DNA from 4 places in the Streptomyces sp. NPDC090083 genome. Region 3 is predicted to be linked to each of the others. Evidence: riboswitches for the same ligand, from Rfam matches in the RefSeq annotation. Region 3 holds a riboswitch; each other region holds the start of a gene.
What was found. A riboswitch is a leader RNA that binds a small molecule or an ion and turns the genes downstream of it on or off. The one in region 3 is predicted to bind cobalamin.

Region 1 (2,193 bases), on a different contig from region 3:
TCACCGCGACGGCGACGGAGACCACCAGCGCGACCAGTCCGCCGCCCGTCAACAGCAGGGTGCGGAGGGTCACTTGGCGAGTCCGAAGTCGCGCAGGCCGGCGGCGACCTGTTCGATCCCTTCGACGGTGCGGATGGAGGGGTTCATCGCCTGGCCGCTGAGCAGGATGTACCGCTTCTTCTTGACGGCGGTGAGGTTGCGGGTGGCGGCGTTGGTCTCCAGGAAGCGGATCTTCGCCTGGGCGGTCTCGGCGGTCTGCGACTTGCGGGTCAGATCGCCGAGGACGATGACGTCGGGGTCTCGGTCGGCGACGGTCTCCCAGTTGATCTGGGGCCACTCGTCGTGGGTGTCGGAGAAGGCGTTCCTGACGCCCACCGCCCGGGTGATGGCGCCGGGGGCGCCGCAGCAGCCGGCCAGGTAGGGCGACTGGGAGTTGGCGAACCAGTACATGAGGGAGGTGTCGGAGGCGTCAAGTCCCTTGGTGGCCTTGGTCACCCGCGCCTTCAGTCGCGTCACGAGCCGGTCGCCGCGTGCCTCGACGCCCATCGCCCGGGACAGGTCGCGTATCTCGCCGTAGACGGTGTCGAGGGTGAGCGGTGTGCTGCGCGAGCCGTCGCCGCCGCTGTCGTTGTCCTTGCCCGCGCAGTCGGCGGGCGAGACGTACGTCGGTACGCCCAGCTTCTCGAACTGTTCGCGGGTGGCGACTCCGCCCTTGCCGAGTGTCGAGACGAACGAGGCGGTGACGAAGTCGGGTTCGGCGTCGAGGACGTTCTCGAAGGAGGGGGCGTTGTCGGCGAGGCGCGGAACGGTCGCGTTGGCCTTCTCCAGGCCCTTGAGCACCGGGTCGGTCCAGGTGGCCGTGCCGGCCATGCGGTCGGCGAGGCCGAGGGAGAGCAGGATCTCTGTGGTGCCCTGGTTGAGCGAGACGACGTGCTGAGGGGCCGACTTGAGGGTGACCTTGTGCCCGCAGTCGGTGAGGGTGAGCGGGAATCCGGCCGCGGGCTTCTCCCTCTCGCCGTCGGCGCGGTCCTCCTCGGATCCGCCGCACGCGGTCAACAGCAGGGCGGGGGCGAGGAGAAGGGCCGCGGTACGGCGACGCAGCGGTACGGGGGTGGTACGGATCACGGGCACACCTTGCCTGTCGGGGCTCGAACGCGGAGCCTTGCCTACGAACTCCCCCTCGCCGAGGGCGGGAAGGCGCCAGCAGGTCTTCGGACTCGGGTTCGTCCGGACGGGGCGCCTTCCCGGTGTGTCACGTCCGGCCTCTTCGGCCGGCCCGCGCCGCACCAGTGGCGTCGAGTGCCCCGCCCGTCCCCCTCACCGCTGCGCGTCAGTTCCGGATTCGCACCGGATTCCCTGGCCTCGGTTGTGGCACGACTGGCGCGTACAACGTATCAAGATCGATGACCGGCACCCGTCACGGGGTCCGGCGGGCACGGAGGGACCAAGGAGGTCCGCGGCCGGGGCCTTCGGCGGTACGGTCGCTGGGACGCGGGAACTGGTTCGCTAGCTCACGGGAGAACCGACGTGACAGACGCAGGCTTCAGCGCGGCCGATGTGGACACCAGCAAGCCTCAATCGGCCCGTATGTACGACTACTTCCTCGGCGGCAAGGACAACTACCCGGTCGACGCGGCCGCCGCCGAGAAGGTCATCTCCTTGTTTCCCGCCGTCAGGGAGATGGCGCGGACGAACCGGGACTTCATGCACCGCGCCTCCCGGTCGCTGGCTGAGCGGGGCATCCGCCAGTTCCTGGATATAGGCACCGGAATACCGACCCGGCCGAACCTCCACCAGGTGGTCCAGGGGATCAACCCCAGCGCCCACGTGGTGTACGCGGACAACGACCCGATCGTCCTCCGCCATGCCGAAGCGCTCCTCCACAGCACCCCGGAGGGCAGCACCACCTACATCCAGGCCGATGTGCGCGAGCCGGGAAAGATCCTCGCGACGGCCAGGGACATCCTGGACTTCGACCAGCCGATCGCCCTGTCCCTGGTGGCGCTCCTGCACCTGGTCGCCGACGAGGACGAGCCCCGGCGCATCGTCGCCGAACTCCTCGACGCCCTGTCCCCCGGCAGTCACGTGGCCCTCTCCCACGCGACCGGAGACTTCGACCCGGAGACCTGGCAGCGCGTCGTCGAGGTCTACCGCCAGGGCGGCACGCCCGCGCAGGTACGCTCGCGCGACGAA
Region 2 (2,193 bases), on a different contig from region 3:
CGCCCTCGGCCACGCCCAGATCGACGTACGACCGCACCCGTTCCACGGCGTCCGGTCCGACGAGGGGGCCGAAGTCTGCCTCGGGATCGTCGCTGCGGCCGATGCGCAGCGAGCCGATGCGTTCCCTGAGGCGGGCCACGAGCGCGTCGGCGGTGGCCTCGCCGACCGGGACGGCGACGGAGATCGCCATGCAGCGCTCCCCCGCCGAGCCGTATCCGGCGCCGATCAGGGCGTCGACGGCCTGGTCGAGGTCGGCGTCGGGCATCACGATCATGTGGTTCTTGGCGCCGCCGAAGCACTGGGCGCGTTTGCCGTGGGCGGCGGCGGTCGCGTAGACGTGCGCGGCGACCGGGGTGGAGCCGACGAAGCCGAGGGCGGCGACACGGGGGTCTTCGAGGAGGGTGTCGACGGCTTCCCGCGCGCCGTTGACCACGTTCAGGACGCCGGGCGGCAGGCCCGCCTCCAGGAAGAGTTCGGCGAGCCGGAGCGGGACGGACGGGTCGCGTTCGGAGGGCTTGAGGATGACGGCGTTCCCACAGGCCAGTGCGGGGGCGGCCTGCCAGAGCGGGATCATCGCGGGGAAGTTGAACGGGGTGATCCCGGCGACGACTCCCAGCGGCGCGCGCAGGGAGTGGACGTCGATGCCGGTACCGGCGTTGTCGGTGAACTCGCCCTTGAGCAGGTGCGGGATACCGGCCGCGAACTCGACCACTTCCAGGCCGCGTTGGAGGTCTCCGTGCGCGTCGGCGACGGTCTTGCCGTGCTCGGAGGACAGCAGCCGGGCCAGTGACTCCTGCTCTCCTTCGACGAGTTGGAGGAAGCGCAGGAGGACGCGGGCGCGGCGCTGCGGATTCCACTCGCCCCACTCGCGCTGGGCGTGGACGGCGTCGGCGACGGCCGCCTCGGTCTCGGCGCGGTTCGCCAGGGGCACGAGTGCCTGGACCTCGCCGGTGTTGGGGTCGTACACGTCGCCGTAGGACCCGGAGGTGCCGGGGACGTGCTTGCCGCCGATGAAATGGGTCAACTCGCGCACGGGGGCGCGGTCTTGTGCACGGACCATGACTGCCTGCTCTCGTCAGGTGGGTCCAGGGAGGCACGCTCGCCACCGGCACGGGCGCCGGGAGGCGCACGTGTGCGGGGATTGCGCGGGATCGCGTATGGCGCGGGGCCGTCAGCTCATGACGGTGCGATGTTCGTCAGGTTCGCCGGCCGAAAGCGGGCGCCTGCCGGGATCGTGAACGCATACCGGTGCCATGCGTGTCTGCTCCATCCTCGTGGACAACACGGAACACACCGCGGCCGGTATCCTGACTCCCGGATCAGCGCGCGCCGCCCGCCTTCCCGACATCCAGCTCGTCAGTGGCGTCCTGCTCGACGGCGAACTCCCCGGTCACAGTGGCGGGACCGTGCCGGATTCACACCGGCTTCCCTGCACCGCGGACCTTGGCCACGAATATATAGTTGGACGTCCTAGTAAATCCAGTCCCGGCGACCGATCGGCACCGGGTCGAGCGCGTGACGGGGAGTGCGAGGGGGACTAGCCCCGCGCCGCCTCCTCGGTTCTGGCCTCGATCGCGTGCAGGACGGCCACCATGTCCTCGGCGCCGTGGCCCTGCGCGACGGTCTCGCCGTAGAGGGCATGGCAGATGTCGAGGAGCGGTGAGGCGAGGCCGGCCTCGCGGGCGGCGTCCGCAATCAGCCGGTTGTTCTTCAGTACGTCCGCCGCCGCGGCCTGGACGGTGAAGTCGCGGGTCACCAGCTTGGGCCCCTTGACCCGGGAGACGGAGCTGGCCATCGGTCCCGCGTCCAGCACGTCCCGGAGCAGGCGCTGGTCGAGCCCGTGCCGGTCCGCGAAGTGGAACGCCTCGGCCAGTCCGGTGACGAGCGTGATCAGGAACAGGTTCACCGAGAACTTCATCAGCAGGGCACCCGGTACCGCTCCGCAGCCGAACGTCTCCTGGCAGACGGGCGCGAGCAGCGGCCGTACGGCGTCCACCGCGTCGGCGTCCCCGGCCAGCATGCCCACCAACTGCCCCTGCTCGGCGGGGACTCGGGACCCGGAGACCGGCGCCTCGACGTATCTCCCGCCGGCGGCGCGGATGTCGTCCTGGAGGCCGGCCGAGTACTCGGCGGAGGTCGTGCCCATGTGGACGACGGTGTGTCCGGCGACCCGGGCGGCGAAGCCCGGGGTGC
Region 3 (2,193 bases):
GACGGACTCGTGTCGCTGGGCAGGTACTTGAACCCGCCGCCCGGGTTGAACTGCTGGGCGATCAGGAAGTCGACCGGTGTCTTGCCCTGGGCGGTCAGGAAGTCGCCGGTCTGCGGATTGATGCCGCAGGCGTTGAGGCCGGAGACGGCCCAGCCGTTGGAGTCGGTGTTGACGCCGAACAGGGCGTTGAACGCACCGCTCGCGGCCACCAGTTTGCTCTTGAGGAACGCTTTGGCCTGCACGATGTCGGTGTCCGTGCTGGGTACGCCGGACACGCACAGGGCCGCCATCGCGGCCCCGGTCATGTCGATGTCGCTCGCCGCCGCGAGCTGGGTCGCGTTGCCCTCGGCCTTGCTGTAGTTCCAGCCGCCGTCGTTGTGCTGGTTGGCCCGGAGGCGGGTGACGATCGCGTCGCGCAGCGCCTGCGGGACGCGGATCTGTCCTGCCGTGGTCTTCGCTCCGTTGAGCGCCAGGGCGGCGAAGACGGTGCCGTTGAAATTCGCGGACGGGCCGAAGTAACCGGTCTCCGCGGTCTGCCAGTAGCTGTAGATGTCGGCGACGAGGTTGCGGGAGGCGGACACGCGGGCGGGATCGATGCCCGCCGCGTAGGCGTTCAGCGTGGCCCGCTCGTAGTCGGTGACCACCGGGGAGGTCGAGGGCCAGGCGCTCGTCGACAAGAGGGTGCGGTAGACGGTTCTGGCGTTCTTGGTGGTGTCGCCGCCCGGCGTGACGTCCACGGCGGCGGTTCCGGCGGCGGCGAACGCGCTGAACGCCCACTCGTTGGACAGACCCGAGCCGGCGTACGAACCGTCCGCCGCCTGAAGGGACTTGAGGTAGGCGACACCGTTCGTCTTCGAGGTGGCGATCTGGGCCGGGGTGGCGGTCGCCGCCGCCGGCAAGGTGGTGAGTGCGAACGCGCCGAGTGCCGCCGTCGCGGTGAGGGCGCAACGGCGGGCAACGGTACGGGACATGGCCTGCTCCTGGGATGAGGGACACCGACCGGACCCGTGCCGGAGACCCTGACGGCCTGCGCGGCGGCGAGCGTGACCGGTGTCCGAAACGCGTGGACCGGCTACCAAAAATGCTTCACCGCTTGGGCATTCGGGCTCGGGACGACCCCCTGCCGTCCCACACCGCTGCGCGTCAGCCCCGGACTCCCACCGGGTTCCCCCACTCGGCAGTGCGGGACGGTACTCGACCGGCCCGGCCCTCGCCAGGGGTGCTCCGGACAACCCGCGAGGCGGCCTGTGACCCACCTTGACGCTCCCTGTGAACCATGTTCAAATCCGCCTGATACGCAAGAAGTTCCAGGGGAAGCCGGTCGAAACCCGGCGCTGACCCGCAACCGTAGGCCCGGCACCGCCGGGCGAGCCGGAATGCCTGGGGCGTGTTCATCAGCAACAGACGCCGTCGCGGACTACGGCGTGGTGCGACCGCCTTCCAGGCACGGGGACCTTCCCCCGCCGTGGGGGCCCTCACCCACGTTCCCGCCCGCGCCGGGCAGGCTACGAGGGGGCCACCATGGGGACCGAAGCGCGCAGAGACAGCCGTACGGGCACAAGACCCGGACCGGTGGCGGCACTTGCGTCGGCACTCCTCGTACTGCTCGCCGCCTGCGTGACGTTCCTCACGACGACGTCCGCCGCCGCCGACCCGATCGGCGACTGCACCGCCACGAAGGGCGCCGTCGTCGCCGTCGACTTCGCTCCCTTCGGCGGCACGCTCCAGCGCGGCTGCGACACGACCCCGACCACCGGCTACGACCTCCTGCACGACGGCGGCTTCACCACCACCGGCACCCAGCACGACGGCCCCGCCTTCATCTGCCGCATCGGCTACGGCAGTTCGGGCACCCAGTACCCGACGCCCGACAAGGAGTCCTGCGTCCTGACCCCGCCGGCCACCGCCTACTGGTCGTACTGGACCGCCGCGCCCGGCCAGGACGACTGGTCCTACAGCCAGTACGGGGCGATGGACCGCAAGCTCAAGGACGGTGACGTCGACGCCTGGGTCTACGGCGGCACCGACGTCGGCGGCAGCACGGGCAGGCCCGCCTTCACCCCGGACGACGTACGTGCCGGCGCCACCGGCACCCCCGACCCGAGCGGCTCGCCCACCGGCGCCCCCGGAAGCGTGGACGTGACCGCCGCCGCGAAGTGGCTGACGTCCCAACTCGCCGACGGCGAAAGGATC
Region 4 (2,193 bases), 280 kb from region 3:
TCTGCGGGTCGATGTCCCGTTCGGCGGCCGCGTCGAGCGGCACGTGGAGCAGCGAGCAGGACGCGGCCACGTCGACGCGGTCGGCGAGACCCAGCAGGGTGCCGAGTGTGGACAGTGACTTCTGGAGGTCGTTGATCCAGATGTTGCGGCCGTTGACGACGCCGGCGACGAGCCGCTTGCCCGGGAGTCCGCCCGCCGCGGCCAGGTCGTCCAGGTTGGCGGCAGCGGCCTCGGTGAAGTCGAGGGCGAGCCCCTCCACCGGCGCCTTGGCGAGGACGTGCAGGGCGTCACCGAGCCGGTCGAAGTAGGAGGCGACCAGGATCTGCGGCCGGTCGGTGAGGCCCCCGAGATCGCGGTAGGCGCGCATGGTGGCGTTCAGTTCGGCGGGGGAGCGGTCCTGTACGAGGGCGGGCTCGTCCAGTTGCACCCACTCCGCGCCCGCCGCGCGCAGATCGGCGAGGATCTCGGCGTACACCGGCAGCAGCCGGTCCAGGAGGGTCAGCGGCTCGAAGTCGGCCGCGACACCCGGGGCGGGCTTGGCGAGCAGGAGGTAGGTGATCGGACCGACGAGGACCGGGCGGGCGGTGAGGCCCAGGGCGAGGGCCTCCTTCAACTCCGAGACCTGCTTGGCGGAGTCGGCGGTGAAGACGGTGTCGGGGCCCAACTCGGGTACCAGGTAGTGGTAGTTCGAATCGAACCACTTCGTCATCTCCAGCGGCGCCACGTCCTGCGTGCCGCGCGCCATCGCGAAGTACCCGTCCAGCGCGTCGAGTTCGACGGCGGCGCGGTGGCGGGCGGGGATCGCGCCGACCATGACGCTGGTGTCCAGGACATGGTCGTAGTAGGAGAAGTCGCCGGTCGGCACTTCGTCGATGCCGGCGTCCGTCAGATGCAGCCAGTTGGCGCGGCGCAGTTTTGCGGCGGTGGTCCGGAGGGCGTCGGCGTCGACGCGGCCCTTCCAGTAGCCCTCGATGGCCTTCTTCAGTTCCCGGCCCTGGCCCTGGCGGGGGTAGCCGTACACGGTCGACCGTGCTGCCGCGGCTGCGGACTTCGCTGTCACGGAAATCTCCTTCGCGAGATATCTCCCTGGATCCCGGTGGCGGGACGTGAGCGCGAAGGAACGTCAGATCGGAGCGGTGTCGTGTCCGCCGCCGATGTGCACGCCGACCCGCCCACGAGGTCACCGGAATTCCGTACGCGAATGCTTCGCGTGCGGGCAGGTGGCAGGTCTTCGGACTCGCGGGCACGTCCTCCGTACGGAGGACACCTACTGGCCGTCGCTTCCCAGGCCCTGTGTGGGCCCAGTGCGTATGACGGCGGTCGTTCCCGCTCACCGCTGCGGGGCAGTCCCGGAATCTCACCGGGTTCCCTCTTGCGACGCGTCCGTCTGGATGACGGGGCGAACCAGCTGCGTGGTCAGCCTACGCGGTGGCGCGGCGAAGGGAAGAGCGGAGTCCAGCATTCGGGAGCGGAGAGCGGTCTTGCCCGGTCCGGCGCCTGACGGGACCTGATGGGAGCAGGCACACGCAGGGGTCACCTTCCCTGGCAGTGGTCCCAAGTCTCCGCGCGGTGAGCCCAGTTGACGCCCGCGTCAGACGGTCCTCGCGACCATGCCCGTCCCCTCCAGGGCGCTGATCTCGTCGGCAGGGCCGCGCTGCCGTGCCCACGCCGCGCGGGAGGTGGGACGAGGCGGCGTGGGCGTACGCGGTATGCCGAGTGTCCTGCTGTCAATGGCGGCAAGAGGATCCGGCGGGCGACGGTGATGAACGCCTGCTGCACGGCAGCGTCGTAGCGGTCGTAGCCCGTCAGTCTCTTCCCGTCGCACCGTCCCACCGTGCCCTAGCGACAGCGCTTCCGCCTCCGTGGGCAGTGGGAGCTGAAGCTCGTCGCTCGTCGCTCGTTCAGATACGGAGCGACATCGCGAACGCAGAAGGAACACTCTGACTCCACGCAAGCCTTTCGTCGATTCCTCAGCCGGTGGTGCCGTCCTCCAACTGCGCGGCGACCCTGCGGGGTTCGCGGCCGAGCAGGGTGGCCAGCAGCGGGTCGACGCCGGCGAAGCGGCCTTCGCGGGCGGCCTGGTACCTGGTGAGCATCCGCCGTGCCATCGCCTCCGGCATGCCGTCCGCGACCTTGTCCGCGATCCATTCCTCGTCGTCCAGTACGACTCGCCTGACCTCGCGGCCGCTGATC

Region 1: it holds a riboswitch for cobalamin, as region 3 does, so the genes downstream of both, ACIPTO_RS17340 (ABC transporter substrate-binding protein) here and ACIPTO_RS20100 (hypothetical protein) in region 3, are expected to answer to the same signal.
Region 2: it holds a riboswitch for cobalamin, as region 3 does, so the genes downstream of both, ACIPTO_RS17830 (CoA-acylating methylmalonate-semialdehyde dehydrogenase) here and ACIPTO_RS20100 (hypothetical protein) in region 3, are expected to answer to the same signal.
Region 4: it holds a riboswitch for cobalamin, as region 3 does, so the genes downstream of both, metE (5-methyltetrahydropteroyltriglutamate--homocysteine S-methyltransferase) here and ACIPTO_RS20100 (hypothetical protein) in region 3, are expected to answer to the same signal.

What each region holds. Positions count from the first base shown of each region.
Region 1 covers NZ_JBIVED010000004.1:473,661-475,853, forward strand. The annotation lists gene ACIPTO_RS17335 (iron chelate uptake ABC transporter family permease subunit) at 1-73, opposite strand, end outside; gene ACIPTO_RS17340 (ABC transporter substrate-binding protein) at 70-1,131, opposite strand; cobalamin riboswitch at 1,185-1,397, opposite strand; gene ACIPTO_RS17345 (SAM-dependent methyltransferase) at 1,528-2,193, shown strand, end outside.
Region 2 covers NZ_JBIVED010000004.1:574,832-577,024, forward strand. The annotation lists gene ACIPTO_RS17830 (CoA-acylating methylmalonate-semialdehyde dehydrogenase) at 1-1,060, opposite strand, end outside; cobalamin riboswitch at 1,280-1,467, opposite strand; gene ACIPTO_RS17835 (NAD(P)-dependent oxidoreductase) at 1,538-2,193, opposite strand, start outside.
Region 3 covers NZ_JBIVED010000005.1:143,762-145,954, reverse strand. The annotation lists gene ACIPTO_RS20100 (hypothetical protein) at 1-971, opposite strand, end outside; cobalamin riboswitch at 1,075-1,201, opposite strand; cobalamin riboswitch at 1,272-1,403, shown strand; gene ACIPTO_RS20095 (prenyltransferase/squalene oxidase repeat-containing protein) at 1,522-2,193, shown strand, end outside.
Region 4 covers NZ_JBIVED010000005.1:419,977-422,169, reverse strand. The annotation lists gene metE (5-methyltetrahydropteroyltriglutamate--homocysteine S-methyltransferase) at 1-1,060, opposite strand, end outside; cobalamin riboswitch at 1,205-1,424, opposite strand; gene ACIPTO_RS21315 (SDR family oxidoreductase) at 1,971-2,193, opposite strand, start outside.